3 regions of the Streptomyces sp. NPDC059224 genome follow, and region 3 is predicted to be linked to each of the others. Evidence: riboswitches for the same ligand, from Rfam matches in the RefSeq annotation. Region 3 holds a riboswitch; each other region holds the start of a gene.
What was found. A riboswitch is a leader RNA that binds a small molecule or an ion and turns the genes downstream of it on or off. The one in region 3 is predicted to bind thiamine pyrophosphate.
Positions count from the first base shown of each region.

Region 1: it holds a riboswitch for thiamine pyrophosphate, as region 3 does, so the genes downstream of both, ACFXI4_RS26675 (thiamine ABC transporter substrate binding subunit) here and thiO (glycine oxidase ThiO) in region 3, are expected to answer to the same signal.
Region 2: it holds a riboswitch for thiamine pyrophosphate, as region 3 does, so the genes downstream of both, thiC (phosphomethylpyrimidine synthase ThiC) here and thiO (glycine oxidase ThiO) in region 3, are expected to answer to the same signal.

Region 1 covers NZ_JBHZAN010000024.1:121,867-129,609, forward strand. Annotated here, with positions in the region: gene ACFXI4_RS26665 (PP2C family protein-serine/threonine phosphatase) at 1-332, opposite strand, end outside; gene rlmN (23S rRNA (adenine(2503)-C(2))-methyltransferase RlmN) at 672-1,778, shown strand; TPP riboswitch at 1,796-1,903, shown strand; gene ACFXI4_RS26675 (thiamine ABC transporter substrate binding subunit) at 1,980-3,050, shown strand; gene ACFXI4_RS26680 (ABC transporter permease) at 3,086-4,684, shown strand; gene ACFXI4_RS26685 (ABC transporter ATP-binding protein) at 4,684-5,709, shown strand; gene ACFXI4_RS26690 (LAETG motif-containing sortase-dependent surface protein) at 5,800-6,531, opposite strand; gene ACFXI4_RS26695 (LOG family protein) at 6,670-7,743, opposite strand, start outside.
Region 2 covers NZ_JBHZAN010000013.1:174,225-181,967, forward strand. Annotated here, with positions in the region: gene ACFXI4_RS16350 (hypothetical protein) at 43-912, shown strand; gene ACFXI4_RS16355 (DUF4241 domain-containing protein) at 1,247-2,404, opposite strand; gene thiC (phosphomethylpyrimidine synthase ThiC) at 2,677-4,497, opposite strand; TPP riboswitch at 4,490-4,667, opposite strand; gene ACFXI4_RS16365 (YibE/F family protein) at 4,739-6,271, shown strand; gene ACFXI4_RS16370 (SsgA family sporulation/cell division regulator) at 6,413-6,850, opposite strand; gene ACFXI4_RS16375 (IclR family transcriptional regulator C-terminal domain-containing protein) at 6,950-7,738, opposite strand.
Region 3 covers NZ_JBHZAN010000009.1:96,253-103,995, forward strand. Annotated here, with positions in the region: gene ACFXI4_RS11695 (hypothetical protein) at 1-415, opposite strand, end outside; gene metF (methylenetetrahydrofolate reductase [NAD(P)H]) at 472-1,395, opposite strand; gene thiE (thiamine phosphate synthase) at 1,511-2,161, opposite strand; gene ACFXI4_RS11710 (Rv2175c family DNA-binding protein) at 2,196-2,561, opposite strand; gene ACFXI4_RS11715 (NAD(P)/FAD-dependent oxidoreductase) at 2,647-3,885, opposite strand; TPP riboswitch at 4,015-4,126, shown strand; gene thiO (glycine oxidase ThiO) at 4,124-5,293, shown strand; gene thiS (sulfur carrier protein ThiS) at 5,290-5,490, shown strand; gene ACFXI4_RS11730 (thiazole synthase) at 5,494-6,288, shown strand; gene pknB (Stk1 family PASTA domain-containing Ser/Thr kinase) at 6,388-7,743, shown strand, end outside.

The sequences.
Region 1 (7,743 bases), on a different contig from region 3:
AAGAGGGGCGCGTTGACCGAGCTCCAGTAGCGTTCCTCCCAATGGCCGGGGCGCTGCGCGGATTCCACGTCGTAGCGCTGCAGGTCCATGTCGATCTCGCGGTTGGCCAGGACCGCGCGCAGGGATGTCTCCAGGTGGCGGGCGCTGGAGGCTGCCGGGTCCTGCGGGCTGCCGGGGAAGGCGTCGAAGAGGTAGCGGCCCACCACCTGGTCGCGGCTGCGTCCGGCCTGGCGCAGCCACGCGAGGTTGGCGTCGGCGAAGACCAGATCGGGAGTCAGCAGAGCGACTGCGCCCGGCAGTGCCTGGAACACTGCCGCGTAGTCGATATTCATGGATGCAGGATATGGATGAATGGTGTGATTCACGCTTACCGGCGTCCTCCTGACGGAGACCCGGGCCTTTCTCTGCCGGCGGCAGCCCGGTCAGGAAGCCAAGGCCCTGGTTACCGCAAGCCAAGGCCCTGGTGGACGGGGAGGTCCTCCGGCGCACCGCCCGCAACCGTCAGGTCAAGGGCCGGCTCGGTGAGTGGCCGACAGCCGACGAGCGATCTCCGCCGGGCCGTCCCTGGGTCGTCCCGTGCCGCTCGGCGATGACAGGTGACCCTGCCGACGGCAGGCGTGGCGAGCGCCCGCCCCAGGTCACCCGATTGGATCTGCGACACTGGTAGCGCCATGCCTAAGCCCGGAGAACTTACCTTTGTCGCGCCGCGCGGAGCCAAGAAGCCGCCGCGGCATCTCGCCGACCTCACGCCCGCCGAGCGCAAGGACGCGGTGGCCGAGATCGGTGAGAAGCCGTTCCGCGCCAAGCAGCTCTCGCAGCACTACTTCGCGCGGTACACGCACGAGCCCGAGCAGTGGACGGACATTCCGGCCGGCTCCCGGGACCGGCTGCGGGACGCGTTGTTCCCCGAGCTGATGACCGTCGTGCGGCATCTGTCGACCGACGAGGGGACGACACGCAAGACGCTGTGGCGGCTGTTCGACGGCACGCTCGTGGAGTCCGTGCTGATGCGCTACCCGGACCGGGTGACCATGTGCATCAGCTCACAGGCGGGGTGCGGGATGAACTGCCCGTTCTGCGCGACCGGCCAGGCGGGCCTGGACCGGAACCTGTCCGCCGCCGAGATCGTCCACCAGATCGTGGACGGGATGCGGGCGCTCAGGGACGGGGACGTGCCGGGCGGCCCGGCGCGGCTCTCCAACATCGTGTTCATGGGCATGGGCGAGCCCCTCGCCAACTACAAGCGCGTCGTCACCGCCATCCGCGCGCTGACCGACCCGGCCCCGGACGGCCTGGGCCTGTCCCAGCGCGGGATCACCGTGTCGACGGTCGGGCTCGTGCCGGCCATCCACCGGTTCGCCGACGAGGGCCTCAAGTGCCGGCTGGCGATCTCCCTGCACGCCCCCGACGACGAACTGCGCGACACCCTGGTCCCCGTGAACACCCGGTGGAAGGTGCGCGAGGTCCTCGACGCGGGGTTCGAGTACGTCGAGAAGAGCGGGCGTCGGCTGTCGATCGAGTACGCCCTCATCCGGGACATCAACGACCAGGCGTGGCGGGGCGACCGGCTGGGCCGCCTGCTCAAGGGCAAGCCCGTGCACGTCAACCTCATCCCGCTGAACCCGACACCGGGCTCGAAGTGGACCGCCTCCCGGCCCGAGGACGAGAAGGCGTTCGTCGAGGCGATCGCCGCGCACGGTGTGCCCGTCACCGTCCGGGACACCCGCGGGCAGGAGATCGACGGGGCATGCGGTCAGCTCGCGGCGACCGAGCGGTAGGATCGGGACACATTTTCATATTCCGACAGGGGAGCGCCACAGCGCTGAGAGTGCGGCAATCGGGCCGCAGACCCTCTGAACCTCGCCCAGGTCATTCTGGGTAGGAAGTTCGGTCATCACTCAAGCTGTTGTGCCCTGCCCGGGTGGTTCCACCGGGTGGGGCCGCGTCTCTTCCTGGTCCACCCCAGGAGGAAAACACCAGTGCACACCAAGACCTTCTTGGCCGCGGCCGTCGGGCTCGGTCTCGTCACGCTGTCCGCGTGCGGGTCGTCCTCCGGCGATGCCGCGGACTCCAGGACCGTCACCCTGGTCAGCCACGACTCGTGGGCCGTCTCCAAGAACGTGCTCCAGGACTTCGAGAAGCGGTCCGGCTACAAGGTGCACGTCCTCAAGGACGGCGACGCAGGTCAGGCCGTCAACAAGGCCGTCCTCACCAAGGACAACCCGCAGGGCGACGTCTTCTTCGGCGTCGACAACACCCTGCTGTCCAGGGCCCTCGACAACGGGCTCTTCCAGCCGTACGAGGCCAAGGGGCTGGACCGGGTCGGCGCCGGCTACCAGCTCGACGCCGCCAAGCACCGGGTCACGCCCGTCGACTACGGCGACATCTGCGTCAACTACGACAAGGCCTACTTCAGCGAGCACAGGCTGACCCCGCCCGCCTCCTACGCCGACCTCGTCAAGCCGCAGTACAAGAACCTCCTCGTCACGGAGAACGCGGCCACCTCCTCGCCGGGCCTGGGATTCCTGCTCGGCAGCGCCGCCCAGTACGGCGACGGCGGATGGCAGGGCTACTGGAAGAAGCTCAAGGACAACGGCGTCAAGGTCGTCGACGGCTGGGAGCAGGCCTACAACGAGGAGTTCTCCGGCTCGGCCGGCGGGAAGAAGGCCAAGGGCGACCGGCCGCTCGTCGTGTCGTACGCCTCCTCCCCGCCCGCCGAGGTCATCTACGGCGACCCGAAGCCGAGCACCGCGCCCACCGGCGTCGCGACCGGCACCTGCTTCCGGCAGATCGAGTTCGCCGGGCTGCTGAGCAACGCCGGGAACACCAAGGGCGGCAAGGCGCTCATCGACTTCCTGGTCTCCAAGGAGTTCCAGGAGGACATGCCGTTGAACATGTTCGTGTATCCGGTCCTCAAGGGGGCGGCCGTGCCCGCCGAGTTCACGAAGTACGGGCCCGCCGCCCAGGACCCCGAGACCATGGCGCCCGAGAAGATCGCCGCCAACCGTGACCAGTGGGTCAAGACGTGGACCTCACTCGTACTCAAGTAGCGGGCGGGCGCGGCAGCGCGGCGCGGCTCGGCCTGATGGCCGTGCCCGTCGCGTTCTTCGCCGTCTTCTTCGCCTGGCCGGTCGCGGCGATCGTCACGCGCGGGCTGAAGACCGACGGGGGGTGGCGGCTCGGGCGGATCGCCGATGTCGTCGGCCAGTCGGACATCCGGCACGTCCTGTGGTTCACCACCTGGCAGGCGCTCGCCTCCACCGGGCTCACCCTGCTGGTGGCGCTGCCGGCCGCCTATGTCTTCGCCCGCCTGGACTTTCCGGGCAGACAGGTACTGCGGGCCGTGGTGACGGTGCCCTTCGTGCTGCCGACGGTGGTGGTCGGTACGGCGTTCCTGGCGCTGGTCGGCCGCGGCGGCCTGCTGGACGAGCTGTGGGGCGTACGACTGGACACCACTGTCTGGGCGATCCTGGTCGCGCACGTCTTCTTCAACTACGCGGTCGTCGTACGGACCGTGGGCGGACTGTGGGCGCAACTGGACCCGCGGCAGGAGGAAGCCGCGCGGATGCTGGGCGTCTCGCCGTTCGGCGCCTGGCGGAAGGTCACCCTGCCGGCGCTGGCGCCCGCCGTGGCCGCCGCCGCGCTGATGGTCTTCCTGTTCACCTTCACGTCCTTCGGTGTGGTGCAGATCCTCGGCGGACCGACCTTCTCCACCCTCGAAGTGGAGATCTACCGGCAGACCTCCGAGATCTTCGACCTCGCCACGGCCGCCGTCCTGACGATCGTGCAGTTCGTGGCGGTCGGCGCGATCCTCGCCGTGCACGCGTGGACGGTACGGCGGCGGGAGAGTGCGCTGCGGCTGGTGGACCCGTCGGTGACGGCGCGCCGGCCGCGTGGGGCCGGGCAGTGGGCGCTGCTCACGGGCGTCCTCGCGACCGTCGCCGTACTCCTCGTGCTGCCGCTGGCGGTGCTGGTGCGGCGGTCGCTCGACGGGGGATTCGGCTACTACCGGGCGCTGGGCGACGCCGACGGGGGCACCTTCCTGGTCGCGCCCGTCCAGTCGGTGGTCAATTCCCTCGAGTACGCCGTCGCCGCGACCGCCGTCGCCGTGGTGATCGGCGGGCTGGCCGCCGCCGCGCTGGCCCGGCGGGACGCGGGGCGGCTGGTTCGGGGCTTCGACGCGCTGCTGATGCTGCCGCTCGGGGTGTCCGCGGTGACGGTCGGCTTCGGGTTCCTGATCGCGCTCGACAGGCCGCCACTGGATCTGCGGCAGTCCTGGATCCTGGTGCCGCTCGCGCAGGCGCTGGTCGGGGTGCCGTTCGTGGTCCGCACCATGCTGCCCGTGCTGCGTGCCGTGGACGAACGGCTGCGGGAGGCGGCGGCCGTGCTCGGGGCCTCGCCGTGGCGGGTGTGGCGGGAGGTCGATCTGCCGATGGTGCGCCGGGCGCTGCTGGTCGCGGCGGGCTTCGCCTTCGCGGTGTCGCTCGGGGAGTTCGGGGCCACGGTGTTCATCGCCCGGCCGGACAACCCGACCCTGCCGGTGGCCGTGGCGCGGCTGCTGTCCCGCCCCGGCGATCTCAACTACGGCCAGGCGATGGCCCTTTCCACGATTCTGATGGTGGTGTGCGCGGTGGCGCTGCTGGTGCTGGAACGGCTGCGGACCGACCGGACGGGGGAGTTCTGATGCCGCTTCTCGAACTGGAGCAGGCCACCGTGCGGTTCGGCGGGCGGGCCGTGCTCGACGCCGTGGACCTCAAGGTCGCCGAGCACGAGGTGGTGTGTGTGCTCGGGCCGAGCGGGAGCGGCAAGTCGACGCTGCTGCGGGTGGTGGCGGGGTTGCAACCGCCCGATGCGGGCCGGGTGTTGCTCGACGGGCAGGACCAGGCGCGGGTACCGGCGCATCAGCGCGGGGTCGGGCTGATGTTCCAGGACCATCAGCTGTTCCCGCAGCGTGACGTGGGCGGGAACGTGGCCTTCGGGCTCCGGATGCGCGGTGCGGGCAAGGACCGGCAGGCCGAGCGGGTCGGTGAGCTGCTGGAGCTGGTCGGGCTGCCGGGGGCGGCCGGGCGGGCGGTGGCCGGGCTCTCCGGTGGTGAGCAGCAGCGGGTGGCGCTCGCCCGGGCACTGGCGCCCCGGCCCAGGCTGCTGATGCTCGACGAACCGCTGGGACAGCTCGACCGCTCGCTGCGGGAGCGGCTGGTGGTCGAACTGCGCGAGCTGTTCGGGCGGCTGGGTACGACCGTGCTCGCGGTCACGCACGACCAGGGCGAGGCCTTCGCGCTGGCCGACCGGGTGGTGGTGATGCGGGACGGACGGATCGCCCAGTCCGGCACCCCCCTCGATGTCTGGCAGCGGCCCGCCGACGCGTTCGTGGCGCGCTTCCTCGGCTTCGACAACGTGGTCCCGGCGACCGTCCAGGGGGCGGTCGCGGTGACGCCGTGGGGGAAGCTCCCGGTGCCCGGGAACGCGCCACAGGGGCCGCGCACCGTCCTGGTGCGGCCCGCGGGCGTGCGACTGGTGGCGGCCGGCGAGGGGCTGCCCTGCGCGGTGACCGCGCGCACCTTCCAGGGCACCCATGTCACCGTCCACCTCCAGCCCCGGGACGGCGGCCCGCGCCTGGCGGCGGCCTGCGCGCTGCGGGAGGCGCCGGCGGCCGGGGACACGGTGGGCGTCGAGTTCGACGCGGCGGAGACCGTCGTACTGGGCTGACGGCCTGGAGCACGGCCGAGGCCCGTCCCCCGGGGATGCGGGGACGGGCCTCGACGGTGTGCGAAGAGATGCAGTACCGCGGCTGGTGCGTCAGCTTCCGCTGTTCGCCCCACGACGGCGCATGCCGAACCACACGGCGCCGCCACCGACCACGACGAGCGCGCCCGCGACGCCGGCGATCAGGCCGGTGTTGGAGTTGGCACCGGTCTCGGCGAGGTTCGACTCACCGACCGCCGGGGACGGGGCGTTGTCCGACGCGCCCGCGGGGGCGGTGCTGCTGCTCTCCGAGGCCGACGGGGCCGGGGAGTCGGACTCGGCCGGGGTGGACGCGGACTCCGTCGGAGCCGGCGTGGCCGAATCCGACGGGGAGGGGCTGGCGCTCTCGTCGGACTTGCACGCCGTCGACGGGGTCGTCAGGTTGGGCGTGATGTCCTTGTCGATCTGGATCTTGCCGCTGTCGACCTTGACGTGAACGCGGTACTCCGCGTTCGGCTTCCAGGCCTCGGAGAAGGTGACCGTGGTGCCCGCGCGGGACCCCTTGACGGTCTGGGCGGTGCCGACCTGGTTGGCGTCGGCGCCGTTGCTCTCCAGGAAGACCGTGATGGTGGCCGAAGTACCGGAGGCGTCGATGTCCTTGACGTTGATGACACCGTTGGTGCCGTCGCAGGTGGCCTCGGCGGAGAAATCGGAGATGTTGCACGCGAGCGCGGAACCGGAGACGCCCAGCGTCAGCGCGGCCGACGCGGCGGCGACACCCAGGATGCGCACGGAACGACGTGCACTGCGGCGGGATATGGACACGTTTGTCCTTACTGAGTGCATAACTGCGGGGGGCTTGAAGGGGAGTTGACGCATCGCGAGGTGAGGCATCAGCAACCCCGGGAGACTCACAGGTCTATAAGTGTGCCGTAAGTACTGTCAATGCATATGCGGTCCACAGGTGTTGACTTTGCCTGCTTATTAACTGTCGAGACGTTTCAGCGCCTCGGAAGCCTGCTCGATCCGGTCAACCAGGGCGATACGGGACGCCATCGGCCGCTCCCGGGCAAGCGAGGTCAACAGCTGCCAGGCGGGCAGCCGTTCGCTCCAGTGCGCCTGGTTCACGAGCACCATCGGGGTCGGCTCGCCCCGTGACCCGTAGTAGTTGGGTGTCGCGTTGTCGAAGATCTCCTGCACGGTCCCGGCGGCGCCCGGCAGGAACACCACGCCGGCGTTGGAGCGGGCCAGCAGGCCGTCCTCGCGGGTGGCGTTGGCGAAGTACTTGGCGATGTGCGCGGCGAAGGCGTTCGGCGGCTCGTGGCCGTAGAACCAGGTGGGGATGCCGACCGAGGCACCGCCGTCCGGCCAGCGTTCGCGGACCTCGAAGGCCGCCCGGGCCCAGTCGGTGACCGAGGGCCGGAACGACGGCGCCTTGGCGAGGATCCGCAGCGCCTCCTCCAGCATCCCGTCGTCGAAGGGCGCCGCGTACGCGCCCAGGTTCGCCGCCTCCATCGCTCCCGGACCGCCCCCGGTGGCCACCGTGTAACCGGCGCGCGCCAGCTCCCGGCCGAGCCGGGCGGCCCCGCCGTACTCCGCCGTGCCGCGCGCCATCGCGTGCCCGCCCATGACGCCCACCACCCGGGCGCCGTCGAGGAGTTCGTCGAGCGCGTCGGAGACCGCGTCGTCGTGGATCGAGCGGAGCATCGAGGCGAATATGTCGCCGTCCGCCTTGGTCCGCTGGAACCAGGCGTACGAACGGGCGTCCGGGGTCGCCTCGTAGCCCTCGCCGAGCGCGTCGAACAGTTCGGCGGGTGTGTAGACGAAGGCGCGGTACGGATCGAAGGGGAGGCCGGGGACGGGCGGGAACACCAGGGCGCCCGAGGCGCGGACCCGGGCGGCGGCCTCGGCCGACATCGGGCAGCCGAGGAAGACCGCGCCGGCGGTGTCGGTGGTGAGCAGGGCGTCCGTACGGTCCGTCAGGTCGACGGTCTGGACGCGGTACTGGGCGAGCGTGGCGTGCGTGGCGACGACCTCGTCGAACTCGGCGAGGGACTC
Region 2 (7,743 bases), on a different contig from region 3:
CTCGCCGGCGTGCGAGCCCCAAGCCCTACGGAGCATCGGGGGATGCACATGAACAGCGTTCCGCAGCACCTGCACAGCGAGGACCGCCAGGAATACGAGCGGATCCTCGATGAGGCGCTGCGCTCCGCCCCTTACCGTCCCGAACTGGCCGGCGCCGGCCGGCGTCTGAACACCGAACAGCTGCGCACCATGGCGCTCAACGCCACCGCACTGATAACGGCGGCCGCGGCGACCGAGTACCAGCACTATGTGAAGGTCCGCGAGGAACTGCGCAACCCTGCGCGGTCCACCCCGGCCACCGTCCACGAGTCCGGCTCCCAGGAGTCGGCCACGGGCGGTGCGATGGGGCTCGCCACCACCCTCGGCGAGGCGGCCGAGACCACGGGCGCCGGCGGCTTCGCCCTCGCCCTGGTCCTGGCACCCGTGCTCGCCGGTACCGCCGCCGCGATCTTCCTCCTCGTCGGCTACGTCCTGAGGATGCTGGACCCGGCTCCGGCGTTCGCCCAGACCATGCTCACAGCGGGCTGGGTCTTCGGCGTCGTGGCCGCGGCCGCCATCCTCATGGCCGGGGCGGGACTGCTGCTCACCGCACTGCGCAACAGCCCCTCACTGGAGGCCGGAGCCTACGGCGAACCCGGTGGGGAGGTGGCCAAGGCCCGGGACGCCTGGCGGGACGTCCTGCTGGAACGCGGCATCCTGCCCTTCCTGCGGGAAGCACTGGCCACCGAGCCCGGCACGGCCGAACTGCGCCGTACGACCCCCTCGGGTCCGGGGAGCCGGATGCCGCGCCTGGGCTACGACCGTCCCGGTTTCAGCACCGACGACGGCACAGCCCCAGCCTCCCGGCCGAGCTTCACCAGCCCGGACTACACCAGCCCGGACTTCGGAGGCCCGGAACACCAGCCGGAATAGCCCGGCTTGCGCCCCCCGGCCGGGGGCGCAGGCCGGATACCCGGTCACGCGCGCGGCGCGGATGTCCTCCCCGGTCGGTGATGCCCGAGGGCACCTACGGGCTGGGGTTGCGCAGGATGCCGCTCTCCTGCGGTGGTTTCATCTCCGCCCATGAGAGCGACGGGGCAGGCGTCAACACCCGCCCCGCGGTGAGCGCGGACGGCGGACGAGCGGTCACCATCTGCCTCATCGCCACCGCACCGCCCGACCTCGCCGCCCCGAACCGCGTGACAGGCGCCGTCGCCGACCATGCCCCGTGCGACAGGCCGCACGGGCCCGTCGGGACCCGGATCGCTCAGAGCAGCCGCAGGTCGGGCAGATAGCTGACCACGACCACGACACTCACCGGCTTTCCCGTGCTCGCACGTCCCAGCCACACGGGATACGTGCCGTCCCCGCCGGTGTAGAAGGACACGAGGTCACTGCCGGTTGCCTCGTCCGTGGTGCGCATGTACCCGTCGCTGACGGTCTCTCCGGCGTTGTCCTCCTGCTCCACGAGGTAGCGCCGGTACTTGTCCGCGAGTTCTTCCCACCCCGAGGCATCGGCGAAGGCTCCCGCAGCGCCGTCCGTGTCGAAGCCGAATATCTCGTCCTCACGCAACAGTCTGACGTCGTCCTCCTCCGCCAACGCCAGCTCCCACGAAGCGGCCGGCTCTTCCCCCAGCAGGAGACGGACGGCGACATCCTCCTTCACAGGGGTGCGCATGTCCTCGTACCTCCTTTCGTAGGCAACCACAGCAGCCTGCAGGAGGTACTCGTCCGGAGGGATCCGCTCGGACAGCTCGCGGCCGGCGCCGTGGCCCCCGGTGAGCGGATCCGCGACGACCAGCCTGCCGCTGGGCAGGCGAAGGGCCGCGATGTCCCGGATCGTGCTGACCGTCATCTCCGGCTCGAAGCTCGTCGCGATACGTGTACCCGGCTCGAACAACTCGTCGAGATGGGCTGGTCGGGCCGGACGCGGAGGCGACCAGGGGGAAGGACGGCCATCGACGACACGGTGTGCGCGCCAGGCGTCGGTCTCGCTCTCGGTAGCGTCCGAGAACTCCGGCTGCCGTCCCGACGGCAACGGCTGCGACAGGAGCAACTGCCTGACCCCGTATACACCGAACGCCTCTCTCGCACGCCATCGCTTCTCTTCGGGAATGTCCGCGAGCATGTGGCGTGACGGTCCTCTGTCCCCTTCCGGCTCGCTCACCCTGCGCCCCTTTCCGTTCGGAAAAAGATCCACATAGGTGCGCCCGGCTTCGGGAGCGAACTCGGCCTGCTCCTCGGTGTCATAGCGCCATCCCCCGAGGTGGCGCAGGAACAGGCGCCCGGGTTCCAGCAGGCGCCAGTCCCCCTCCATGGTCCGCCGATCCTGATCGTCGTAGGCCCATGCGCCCACGTGAGAATCGCCCCAGGCCACCAGGTGCACCTCGACCGGTGAGGCATGGCCCTCCAGCCAGTGCACCATCACATAGGGCTTCCCCGCACGGTCCCGTGTCCCGGCCTCGGAACGCGAGAGCGGGTGGACCACGGTCCGGGAGACAAGGTCCCATCCCTCCGCGAAGGACACGTTCACCGTCTGATCGACATCGCGCATCATGCCTCCCGAACTGCACCGATCATGCTCCCGCTGTTTCGAGGAACCATAGGCGTGGCATGTGACAGCGGCCGAGGGCGGTCGTGGATGAGCGGTGCGACAGGCGGTGCCCGGATCAGCCGACCGCGGGCACCGCCCGGAGGTCAGTCGGCGAGCGGCAGGTACACCCGGTTCCCGCCGGCCGCGAACTCCTTCGACTTCTGGAGCATCCCCTCCGCGACCTCCTCCGGTGACGCCCCCTCGGCCGCCGCACCACCGAACCGCTCTGTGATGCTTTGACTGATCTTCATCGAGCAGAACTTCGGCCCGCACATCGAGCAGAAGTGGGCCGTCTTCGCCGGCTCCGCCGGGAGCGTCTCGTCGTGGAACTCACGGGCGGTGTCCGGGTCCAGGGCGAGGTTGAACTGGTCCTCCCACCGGAACTCGAAGCGGGCATCGGACAGCGCGTCGTCCCATTCCTGCGCGCCGGGGTGCCCCTTGGCGAGGTCGGCCGCGTGGGCGGCGATCTTGTAGGTGATCACGCCGGTCTTGACGTCGTCCCGGTTGGGCAGGCCCAGGTGCTCCTTGGGCGTGACGTAGCACAGCATCGCCGTACCCCACCAGGCGATCATCGCGGCACCGATGCCGGAGGTGATGTGGTCGTACGCCGGCGCGACGTCCGTGGTCAGCGGACCGAGCGTATAGAACGGAGCTTCATCGCAGATCTCCTGCTGAAGGTCGATGTTCTCCTTGATCTTGTGCATCGGGACGTGGCCCGGGCCCTCGATCATCGTCTGTACGTGGAAACGCCTGGCGATGCGGTTGAGTTCCCCGAGCGTGCGCAACTCAGCGAACTGGGCCTCGTCATTGGCGTCCGCGATCGAGCCGGGGCGCAGGCCGTCGCCCAGCGAGTACGTGACGTCGTAGGCGGCGAGGATCTCGCAGAGTTCCTCGAAGTTCTCGTACAGGAACGATTCCTTGTGGTGCGCCAGACACCAGGCCGCCATGATCGAGCCGCCGCGCGAGACGATACCGGTCTTGCGGTTGGCGGTGAGCGGCACGTACGGCAGCCGCACACCCGCGTGGACGGTCATGTAGTCCACACCCTGCTCGGCCTGTTCGATCACCGTGTCCTTGTAGATCTCCCAGGTCAGCTCCTCGGCCCTGCCGTCGGCCTTCTCCAGAGCCTGGTAGAGCGGCACCGTGCCGATGGGGACGGGGGAGTTGCGCAGCACCCACTCGCGGGTGGTGTGGATGTTGCGCCCGGTGGACAGATCCATGACCGTGTCGGCGCCCCAGCGGGTCGCCCAGGTCATCTTCTCCACCTCCTCCTCGATCGAGGAGGTCACCGCCGAGTTGCCGATGTTGGCGTTGACCTTCACCAGGAACCGCTTGCCGATGATCATCGGCTCGATCTCCGGGTGGTTGACGTTGGCCGGCAGCACGGCCCGTCCCGCCGCGATCTCCTCACGGACGACCTCGGGGGAGACGTTCTCGCGGATGGCCACGTACTCCATCTCCGGGGTGACCTCGCCCCGGCGGGCGTACGCCAGTTGCGTGACCGCCTCGCCGTCCCGGCTGCGACGCGGCTGGCGGGGGCGGCCGGGGAAGACCGCGTCCAGGTTGCGCAGCCCGCCCCGCGGCGAGGTGTGCTTGATCCCGTCGTCCTCGGGGCGGACGGGGCGGCCCGCGTACTCCGCGGTGTCCCCCCGGCCGATGATCCAGTTCTCCCGCAGCGGCGACAGGCCCCTGCGGACGTCGGTCTCGACGGCCGGATCGGTGTACGGACCGGAGGTGTCGTAGAGCGTGACCGACTGCCCGTTGGTGAGATGCACCTGACGGACCGGCACCCGAAGGTCGGGGCGCGAGCCCTCGACATACCCCTTGTGCCAGCCGATGGACTTCCCGGCCTCCCTGGACGGTTCACCCGCAATGGGCTGTTCGTCCTGGCTGGAGGCAGGCGTGCGTACGTCCTTGTTGGTCATGAGACCTACTCCCTACGCCGGCATTACCCGGTAACAGGTTCGGCGGTCGACGCAGCGGCTTCCGTCGGGCGGCGTTTCCTGTGGAACATTGCTCGTTCCACGTGAAACATCGCGAATACGGAGGTCAGCGCCCTCTCAGCCCGGTGCTCCGAGCTCCCGCGTGTGCAAAGGTGCCTCCACGCTAGCGTCAATTCGGGCGCGGTGAACAGAGGGCCCCTGCCGTTCTTGCGATGATCTGGCGGTGACCACGACACAGCAGCACCCCTACCCGCCCCCCGACCCGAGGCGCGGCAACGGCGCCGCGCAGGGCGGCGGAACCGGCCACGGGGGCGACGGTGCCGGACACGACCACGGGCAGAGCCACCCGTACGGCCAGGGACACGCCCACGGTCACGAGGACGGCCATGCCCACGGCCACCCGCCCGGTGAGGGACCCGGCCAGGGACCCGGTCAGGGCGGCTCCGGGCCAGGCGGCGGACACGGGCACTCGCACAGCCACAGCCATGGGCCCGCCGCGCCCGTCTCCCAGCATCTGCGCAAGGTCATCGCGGCGATCCTGATCCCCTTCACCGCCGCGGTCGTGGTCGGCCTCGTGGTGCTGTGGCCCGGTGGCGCCCCGTCGCACGAACGCACCGGTGTCGGCTTCGACCGCCAGACACAGCAGGCCACCGTCACCGAGGTCGTCTCGGTCAGCTGCAAGTCGGTCAACGCCTCCGGGGGCGGCTCGACCGGCGACACCTCCGCCGAGGAGGGCAACTCGGGGAAGCAGGAGGAGGACGGCACCTGCAAGAAGGCCACGGTCCGAGTCGACACCGGCAAGGACAAGGGCCGTACGTTCACCGAGATCGTCCAGCCCGACCAGTCACGTCAGCTGGACGAGGGCGAGAGGGTCGTGGTCGCCTACGAGCCCTCGGCGCCCAAGGACCTGCAGTACTCGGTCACCGATGTGAACCGGAAGTTCCCGATGGCGCTGCTGGCCGGGATCTTCGCGCTCGCCGTCGTCGTGGTGGGCCGGCTGCGCGGTGTGATGGCGCTCGTCGCACTAGCCGTCAGCTTCATGGTGCTGACGCTCTTCATCCTGCCGGCCATCCTGCAGGGCTCGAATCCGCTGCTGGTGGCGGTGGTCGGGTCGAGTGCGATCATGCTGATCGCCCTGTACATGTGCCACGGCCTGTCGGCCCGGACCTCGGTGGCGGTGCTCGGCACGCTGATCTCACTGTGTCTGATCGGTGTCCTCGGTTCGGAGTTCATCGACTGGGCCGCGCTCACGGGCAACACCGACGACAACACCGGCCTGATCCACGGCCTGTACCCGTCGATCGACATGAGTGGTCTGCTGCTGGCCGGCGTCATCATCGGTTCCCTCGGTGTCCTGGACGACGTGACGGTGACCCAGACCTCGGCCGTCTGGGAGCTGCACGAGGCCAACCCGACGATGGGCTGGCGCGGGCTGTACCGGGCAGGCATCCGCATCGGCCGCGACCACATCGCCTCGGTCGTCAACACTCTCGTCCTGGCCTACGCGGGCGCCGCGCTGCCGCTGCTGCTGCTCTTCTCCATCGCGCAGAGCAGCGTGGCGACCGTCGCCAACAGTGAGCTGGTCGCCGAGGAGATCGTGCGCACGCTGGTCGGTTCGATCGGCCTGGTCGCCTCGGTGCCCGTCACCACGCTGCTGGCGGCCCTGGTGGTGTCGGCCGACCGGCCGGCCAAGGAGGCGGTCGCGCCGGTGCAGGCTCCGGCGCGCGGCGGGCGCGGGCGGCGCCGGAAGCACTGAGGGCTCCGAGTGGGCCGTGTGCGGTGCAGGGCGGTGCGCACGGACAGCAGCGTTCCGCCGCCCGCCCAAAGAATCGCAGAAGCGTTCCTGCGCATCCTCATGCGGTTCGGCGGAGCGGCTCGCGGCCGGTGCCGTCACGCTTCAGCCCGCGCTCTGCTCCTCTGCCAGGATGCGGTCCAGGGCCTCTTCGAGATGGGCGTCGAAGTCGGCGAGCGCCCCTTCCTGCCCCAACGGCACCAGCTTGTCGGTCCGGTCGAGAAATGCCACCAGTGGCGGTGCCGATGACCGGAACACCGCCTGGTCGCCACCGACCTGAAGCCTGATCAGCACCTCGCCCAGCACCTCGGCGTCGGCGGGGGCGATGTGCACATCACCCTCCCCGCACGGCCGGCCCACTCCGTCGATCAGCAGCTCGCGGCCGAAAGCCCAGGTCACCGGCGCGTCTCCGGGCAGGTGGAAAGTGAGCCGCACGGCATACGGATCACAGGTCTCGTAGCGCAACTCCACGGGGATGCGGAAGGAGAGCTCCTCCGAGACGAGAAAGCTCATCATGACTTCTGCTTGTACGGACTCGCGCATCGCCTACCCCGTCATATGACACCGACTGGCCGGGTTTTATCCCTTTGATGGTGGTCAAATCTTGCTGAACGTACACAGCAGATCACAAGGAGTGATTTTTCAGATACTGATAGCGATCGCCAGGGAGCCCAGGTGCCTCCCCACCTCCGCCTGCAGCTGCCGGGCGGCGGGAAGCAGCCGGTCGGCCTGGTGGAGGGGGAGGGAGATGGCCACCGTGGCCGCAGTGGTGCCGACGGTGATGGGGACCGCCGCGCACACCGTGCCCAGCGCGTACTCCTGGCGCTCCACCAACGGCACCATCCGCCGTGTCCGCTCCAGCCGCCTCAGCAGCGTGTGGCTGTCACGGACCGTGTACGGGGTGAGGGTCCCCAGGGGGTAGCGGTCGAGGTGATCGCGGCGGGCGTTCTCGTCCAGTTGGAAGAGCAGGCACTGGCCGATGGCATGGGCGTGGCCCGTCTCGCGGAAGTCGGCCCACTCCTCGACCGCCGGGGTGCCCGGGGAGTCGGAGACGCACACGACCTCGATCTCGCCGCCCCGGTACATCGCGTAGTACACCGGCGCACCGATCGCGTCCCGCCAGTGGGCGAGGGTGTCGACGACCGCGCTGCGACGTTTCTGCTGCGCCCCGCTGCTGCTCAGCCGCTCGGCGGCCTCACCGAGGAAGAAGAGCCCCTTGTCACGGCGCAGATAGCCCTCATGGACCAGGGTGCGCAGCAGGTGGTAGGCGGTGGGCAGCGCGAGGCCGGTCTCGCGCGCCAGTTGTTTGGCGGGGGCGCCGTGTTCGTGTCCGGCGACACTCTCCAGCAGTCGCATCGCACGCTGCACGGAGCCGATGAGGGTGGCCGAGTGCGACTGCGCGGGGTCGGACGGGGTGGCCGGCCGCTGCACGGGGG
Region 3 (7,743 bases):
CGTCGCCGCCGTAGGACGGGGTGCCGCCGGTGACGTAGGCGGCCCGCTCGTCGGGGTAGGCGCCGTCGGCCGCGTCCGGGTCGGTGGCCTCCGGGCCCGGGTCCTCGTCCGGCCCACCGCGGCGGCGCTTGGTCAGCAGGCCGCCCTCGTGGTCCGCGCCGGGGCGCTTGACCGCCCAGCCGGCCTCGAAGCCGCGGCGGAACGACAGCGTGACGTAGGTCTGGCCGAGCGCGAAGGCGATCGCGCCCACCCCGATGACGATCACCGACGGAATCAGGACACCGAAGACGACGCCGAGGAAGCCGGCGAAGGCGAGCAGCCGCCAGCGCAGCCGCGCCTTGTACTGCAGCAGCACCTCGCCCAGCAACCACAACGCGACGATGCCGAACGCTACGTAGAGGACCGTCCAGCCCATGTACGCCCCTCTCCCAGTGTCCGCTACGCAGTGTGTCCTACTCCGGTGCGGCCGGTCTAGGCCCGCGGGGGATGGTGCAGGCCAAGGTTCTCGTAGATCTCCAGCGTCGCCGTGGAGCTGTTGAGCGTGATGAAGTGCAGTCCGGGGACGCCCTCGGCCAGCAGCCGCGCACAGAACTCCGTGGCGAACTCGATACCGATGGAGCGTACCGCCGCCGGATCGTCTTTGGCTGCGAGGATCCGCTCTTTCAGGGCGTCCGGGAAGGAAGCGTTGCTGAGTTTGGGCAGTCGTTCCAGCATCTTCACACTGGTGACGGGCAGGATTTCCGGAATCACCGGAGTCTCACAGCCGGCCGCGCCGACCCGGTCGCGAAGGCGAAGGTAGGACTCGGGCCGGAAGAACATCTGGGTGATGGCGTAGTCGGCGCCCGCACGGCACTTGTCGACGAAGTGCCGGACGTCGGTGTCCCAGTCGCCCGAGCGCGGGTGCATCTCCGGGAAGGCGGCGACGCCCACGCAGAAGTCGCCCGACTCCTTGATGAGCCGGACCAGTTCGGCCGCGTAGGTCAGGCCCTGCGGATGCGCCACCCACTCCCCCATGGGGTCGCCGGGCGGGTCGCCGCGCACGGCGAGCATGTTGCGGATCCCGGCGTCCGCGTACTGGCCGATGATGTTGCGCAGTTCGGCCAGGGAGTGGTCGACCGCGGTGAGGTGGGCGACCGGGGTGAGCGTGGTGTCGGCGACGATCTGCTGGGTCTCCTTGACCGTGCCCGCGCGGGTGGAGCCGCCGGCGCCGTAGGTCACGGAGACGAAGTCGGGGGCAACCGCCTCGACCCTCCGGAGCGCGCTCCACAGGTTCCGCTCGCCCTTGGGGGTTTTCGGCGCCGAGAACTCGAACGAGTACGTGGTCTTGCCGGAGGCGAGCATGTCACGCACGGTGCGTGCGCGGTCAGTCCTGGTGGATGCGGTTCCGAGGGCCATACCCGCAGGTTAGTCAGGGGCGGACGGTCACCCAACCGGACTCCGGAGATTTACCCCGGATTGTCGGCCCCGTGTCCGGATACTGGACAAGTTTCCGGACGCCCGTGTCGGACGGCTAGCCGACCGACCGCAGTCGCTTCGCGAATTCGGCGGCCGCGGCGCCCGGGTCGTCGGCCGCGGTGAGCGCGCGGACCACGACCACCCGGCGGGCGCCGGCGTCCAGCACCTGGTCGAGGTTGTCCAGGTCGATGCCGCCGATCGCGAACCAGGGACGGTCGGTGCCCAGCGCGGCGGTGTACCGCACCAGGCCGAGGCCTGGTGCGGGGCGGCCGGGCTTGGTGGGAGTGGGCCAGCAGGGGCCGGTGCAGAAGTAGTCCACGCCGTCCTGGACGGCGGCCGCGGCGGCCTCGGACTCGGCGTGCGTGGAGCGGCCGACCAGGACGTCCGGGCCGAGGATCGCCCGGGCGGCCGGGACCGGCAGGTCCCCCTGGCCGAGGTGGAGCACATCGGCGCCGGCCGCGTGGGCCACGTCCGCGCGGTCGTTGACCGCGAGCAGTTTGCCGTGCCGGGCGCAGGCGTCGGCGAACACGGCGAGGTGCTCCAGCTCCTCGGCGGCCTCCATGCCCTTGTCGCGCAGCTGCACGATGTCGACACCGCCCGCCAGGACCGCGTCCAGGAAACCGGCGAGGTCACCCTGCTCCTTACGGGCGTCCGTGCACAGGTAGAGACGGGCGTCGGCCAGCTGGGCGCGGGCGGTGTCGGTCATTCGGTGTCCCCCGTTGTGTCGGTACCGGCTCGGCTCAGACGGCGAGCGCCTGGGCGCGGCGCTTCACCTCCGTGCCGCGATTCTCGCTGAGCGCCTGCGCGGGGGTGCCGGGCAGGGTCTCGTCGGGCGTGAAGAGCCACTCCAGAATCTCTTCGTCCGTGAAGCCGTCGTCCCGCAGGAGCGTCAGGGTTCCGGACAGGCCCTTGACGACCTTGTCCCCGTCGATGAAGGCGGCGGGGACGTGCAGTGCCCTGTTCTCACCACGGCGGACGGCGATGAGCTGGCCCTCCTTGACCAGCTGCCGCACGCGCGTCACCTCGACGTCCAGCATCTCTGCGATGTCGGGGACGGTGAGCCAGGCGGGGACGAGAGCATCGGTCTTTGCGTCAATCTCGGTCACAGGGTCAAGGGTAGGCGTTTCGGCGGGTGGGGTGCGATCGGTGGCCGTTCGGCCGCGGCCTGTCGCGCCGTCCCCCCCAGCGCCTCTAGAGGGGCTCCGCAGTCGCGTTCTTCAGAGGGCGGGCCGGGTCTGACAACGCCTCGGCGTCCATCCGGCGCCCCGCCTCGATCAGGCGGCGGCCCTGCGCCAGGTCGCGCGGGCGGCCCACCGCCAGCAGAGCGACCAGGCGGTTCTCGCGGAGCCAGCACACGCTCCAGGACGGGCCGGACGGGTCGCCGCGCCAGATCATGCGGTCGGCGACGGCGTGGTGGCCGGCGTACTGCACGAAGCGGCCGAACTGCTCCGACCAGAAGTACGGCACCGGGTCGTAGACCGCGTCCGACTCGCCGAGGATGCCCGCGGCCACCGTGCGCGGGCCCTGGAGGGCGTTGTCCCAGTGGTGGACCAGCAGGCGTTCGCCGTAGCGGCCGGAGGGGAAGGAGGCGCAGTCGCCGACCGCGTAGACGTCCGGGACGCCGGTGCGCAGCCGGTCGTCGGCGAGCACCTCGCCGTGCCGGCCCAGGCCGATGCCGGAGCCGGCCAGCCAGGCGGTGGCGGGGCGGGCTCCGATGCCGACCACGACGGCACCCGCGGGCACCCGCGAGCCGTCGTCGAGCACCACCGCGCCGGGCTCGACCCGCGCCACGCGCGCGTGCGTGCGCAGCTCGGCGCCGCTGTCGGCGTACCAGCCGGTCATCGGCGCGGCCACCTCGGCCGGGAGCGCTCCCGCGAGCGGGCGGTCGGCGGCCTCCACGACGGTCACCGCGCAGCCCGCCTCCCGCGCGGCGGTGGCGAACTCGGCGCCGATCCAGCCCGCGCCGACCACCACGATGTCGTGCTGCCGGGCGAGCACGGGCCGCAGCCGCTCGGCGTCGTCCAGGGTGCGCAGCAGATGGACGCCGGGCACGCCCTCGGTGCCGGGCAGCGTGATCGGCTCGGCGCCGGTGGCGAGCACCAGGACGTCGTACGGCACCGGTCCGGCCTCGGTGTCCAGCTCGCGGTCGGCGGGGCGCACGCCGAGGGCGTCGCGGCCCAGCGCCAGCTCGATGCCGAGCGCCTCGAAGTCGACCTCGAAGGCAGAGCCCTCCGCCTTGCCGAGCAGCACCGCCTTGGAGAGCGGCGGCCGGTCGTAGGGCTGGTGCGGCTCGGCCCCGATCAGGGTGACGCTGCCGGTGAAGCCCTGTTCGCGCAGGGCCACGGCGGTCTGCACCCCGGCCATGCCGGCGCCGACGACGACCACGCGCCGCGTCGGTGACGTGCCTCGTCGCTGCGTCTGCTCGCTCACCTGATCACCATAGACAAGAACGATAGACAACTGACAAAGAGTCAGTCAGGGGGCGTGCTGGGTGACCTGTTCCACACCACCCGGGCAGGCCGTCCTACCGGGGCGGAGCCGCGCGGGCTAGGGTGGCCGGGAAGCACACGCGGGAGCCCGGACGCACCGGGCTGAGAGGGAGGCTGGCGGCCTCCGACCGTACGAACCTGATCCGGGTCATGCCGGCGAAGGGAGGGGCTGGACGCCCATGTCCGCACATACGTCCGACGTCCTCGTCATCGGGGGCGGAATCATCGGCCTGGTCACGGCCTGGCGGTCCGCGCAGCGCGGGCTCGTCACCGCCGTGGCCGACCCCGAGCCCGGCGGCGGGGCCGCGCAGGTCGCGGCGGGGATGCTGGCCGCGGTCACCGAACTGCACTACGGCGAGCAGACCCTGCTGGGGCTGAACCTCACCTCCGCCCGCCGCTACCCCGACTTCGCCGCCGAGCTCACCGAGCTCACCGGCCACGACCTCGGCTACCGGCGCTGCGGCACACTCGCGGTCGCGCTGGACGCCGACGACCGGGCGCACCTGCGCGAGCTGCACGCCCTCCAGCAGCGGTCGGGGCTGGACTCCGAGTGGCTGTCCGGGCGGGAGTGCCGGCGTCTGGAGCCGATGCTCGCGCCGGGTGTGCGCGGCGGGCTGCGGGTCGACGGCGACCACCAGATCGACCCGCGCCGGCTGGCGGCCGCGCTGGTGGCCGCGTGCGAGCGGGCCGGGGTGGTCTTCCACCGCGACTGGGCCGAGCGCCTGGAGGTGGTGCGGGAGCGGGCCACCGGCGCCGTCACGCGCGCGGGCGACCTGCTGGCCGCGGACCGGGTGGTGCTCGCCGCCGGCAGCCTGAGCGGGCGGCTGGCGGGGGTCCCGGAGGACGTGCTGCCGCCGGTGCGGCCCGTGAAGGGGCAGGTGCTGCGGCTGACCGTGCCCGCGGCGTACGCGCCGTTCCTCAGCAGGACCGTACGGGCCGTGGTGCGCGGTGGCCATCTCTACCTGGTGCCCCGGGAGAACGGCGAGCTGGTCGTGGGGGCGACCAGCGAGGAGCTGGGCTGGGACACCACGGTCACCGCGGGGGGCGTGTACGAGCTGCTGCGCGACGCGCACGAGCTGGTGCCCGGCATCACCGAGCTGCCGCTGACCGAGACCCGGGCCGGGCTGCGCCCCGGCTCCCCCGACAACGCGCCGCTGCTCGGGCCGACCCGCCTGGACGGGCTGCTGCTGGCCACCGGTCACCACCGCAACGGGGTGCTGCTCACACCGGTCACGGGGGACGTGATGGCGGAGCTGCTGACCGGCGGTGAGCTGCCCGAAGCCGTCCGTCCCTTCACGCCGAAGCGTTTCGGCCCCGTCCCCGGCGCACTCCTGGAGCAGACCGCATGAACATCTCCGTCAACGGGGAGCGCCGGGAGGTCACCCCGGGCACCGCTCTCGACACGCTCGTGAAGTCCCTGACGGCCGCGCCGTCGGGGGTGGCCGCGGCGGTCAACGAGACCGTCGTACCGCGCGGGGAGTGGCCGGGTACGGCGCTCGCCGAGGGTGACCGGGTGGAAGTCCTGACCGCCGTACAGGGAGGCTGAGCCATGGCCGACGATCCGTTCCTGCTCGGGGGTACCGCCTTCTCGTCCCGGCTGATCATGGGGACCGGGGGTGCGCCCAGCCTGGAGGTGCTGGAGCGGGCGCTGGTCGCGTCCGGTACCGAGCTGACGACGGTCGCGATGCGCCGGGTGGATCCGGGGGTACGGGGGTCCGTGCTGTCGGTCCTGGAGCGGCTCGGGATCCGGGTGCTGCCCAACACTGCCGGCTGCTTCACCGCCGGGGAGGCCGTGCTGACCGCCCGGCTGGCCCGGGAGGCGCTGGGGACCTCGATGGTCAAGCTGGAGGTCATCGCCGACGAGCGGACCTTGCTGCCCGACCCGATCGAGCTCCTCGACGCGGCCGAGACCCTGGTCGACGACGGGTTCACGGTGCTGCCGTACACCAACGACGATCCGGTGCTGGCCCGGAAGCTGGAGGACGTCGGGTGCGCCGCGGTGATGCCGCTGGGGTCGCCGATCGGGTCGGGGCTCGGGATCCGCAACCCGCACAACTTCCGGCTGATCGTCGAGCACGCGCGCGTGCCGGTGATTCTGGACGCGGGAGCCGGTACGGCCTCCGACGTGGCGCTGGCGATGGAGCTGGGCTGCGCGGGAGTGATGCTGGCGTCCGCGGTGACCCGGGCACAGGATCCGGAACGGATGGCGTCCGCCATGCGGGCCGGGGTGGAGGCGGGACGGCTGGCCCGGCTGGCCGGCCGGATCCCGTTCCGTCACTTCGCGCAGGCGTCCTCCCCCGCGGAGGGCCTGGCCGTCCTGGACCCCGAACGCCCCGCCTTCTGAGCCACCGGCCCGTGCCCGGCGCGTCACAGGTGTGTCGTAGTCCGTGGGGAAATCTGTCTCACCTGTGGGGGTTTCGGCTGGGGCTCGTACACTCGCGGGGTGGATACGACGCTTCAGGACCCCCTTGTCGGGCGTGTGCTCGACGGCCGTTATCGCGTCGACGCGCGGATCGCCGTCGGCGGGATGGCCACGGTCTACCGGGCCCTGGACGTGCGGCTGGACCGGGTGCTCGCGCTGAAGGTGATGCATCCGGCGCTCGCCGCCGACGGTTCCTTCGTCGAGAGATTCATCCGGGAGGCCAAGTCGGTCGCCCGGCTGGCCCATCCCAATGTCGTCCAGGTCTTCGACCAGGGGACCGACGGGCCGTACGTGTATCTCGCGATGGAGTACATCGCCGGCTGCACCCTCCGTGACGTGCTGCGCGAGCGCGGCGCGCTGCAGCCGCGGGCCGCGCTGGACATTCTGGAGCCGGTGCTGGCGGCGCTGGGCGCCGCGCACCGCGCCGGTTTCGTGCACCGCGACATGAAGCCCGAGAACGTGCTGATAGGGGACGACGGGCGGGTCAAGGTCGCCGACTTCGGCCTGGTGCGGTCCGTGAACAGCGTCACGAACACCACTGGCGCCGTGCTCGGGACCGTGGCGTACCTGGCGCCCGAGCAGGTCGAGAACGGGGTCGCCGATCCCCGCGTCGACGTCTACGCGTGCGGCGTGGTGCTCTACGAGATGCTCACCGGGGAGAAGCCGCACGACTCGGACTCGCCCGCGGTGATCCTCTACAAGCATCTCCACGAGGACGTGCCGGCGCCGTCCGCCGTCGTGCCGGGGCTGGCCCACGAACTGGACGTGCTGGTCGCCCACGGCACCGCCCGTGATCCCGGGGCCCGGCCGTACGACGCCGTCGCGCTGCTGGCCCTGGTCCGTCAGGCGCGGGCCGCCCTTGGCGACGAGCAGCTGGACGCCGTGCCGCCGCAGGCGCTCACCGAGGGACACGACATAGCCGAGGACCGGACGAGCGTCATCCCACGGTCGCTGACCGTGCCCCGGCCGCTGCCCGTCAACGAACCGGACGGCCAGGTCCTGACGACCAGCCGGTTCGAGACGCCGCCGGTGCCGGAGCGCCGGCACGGTGCCCGCCGCGGGTCCCGGCGCGGCCTGGTGACGCTCCTTGTCGCCGTCCTGGTCCTCTTCGGCGCCGGCACCGGGATCTGGTACATCAACTCCGGGCAGTTCACCAAGGTCCCGCCGCTGCTGTCGAAGACCGAGGCACAGGCCACCACGCGGCTGAAGGAGGCCGGGCTCGACGTCAAGAACGTCGAGCACGCCTACAGCGACACCGTGAAGCGGGGCACGGTGATCAGCACCGACCCGGCGGCCGGCCGGCGCATCCGCGGCAACGACGCGGTGACCCTGACCATCTCGGACGGCCCGGAGACGGTGAAGGTGCCCGAGACACAG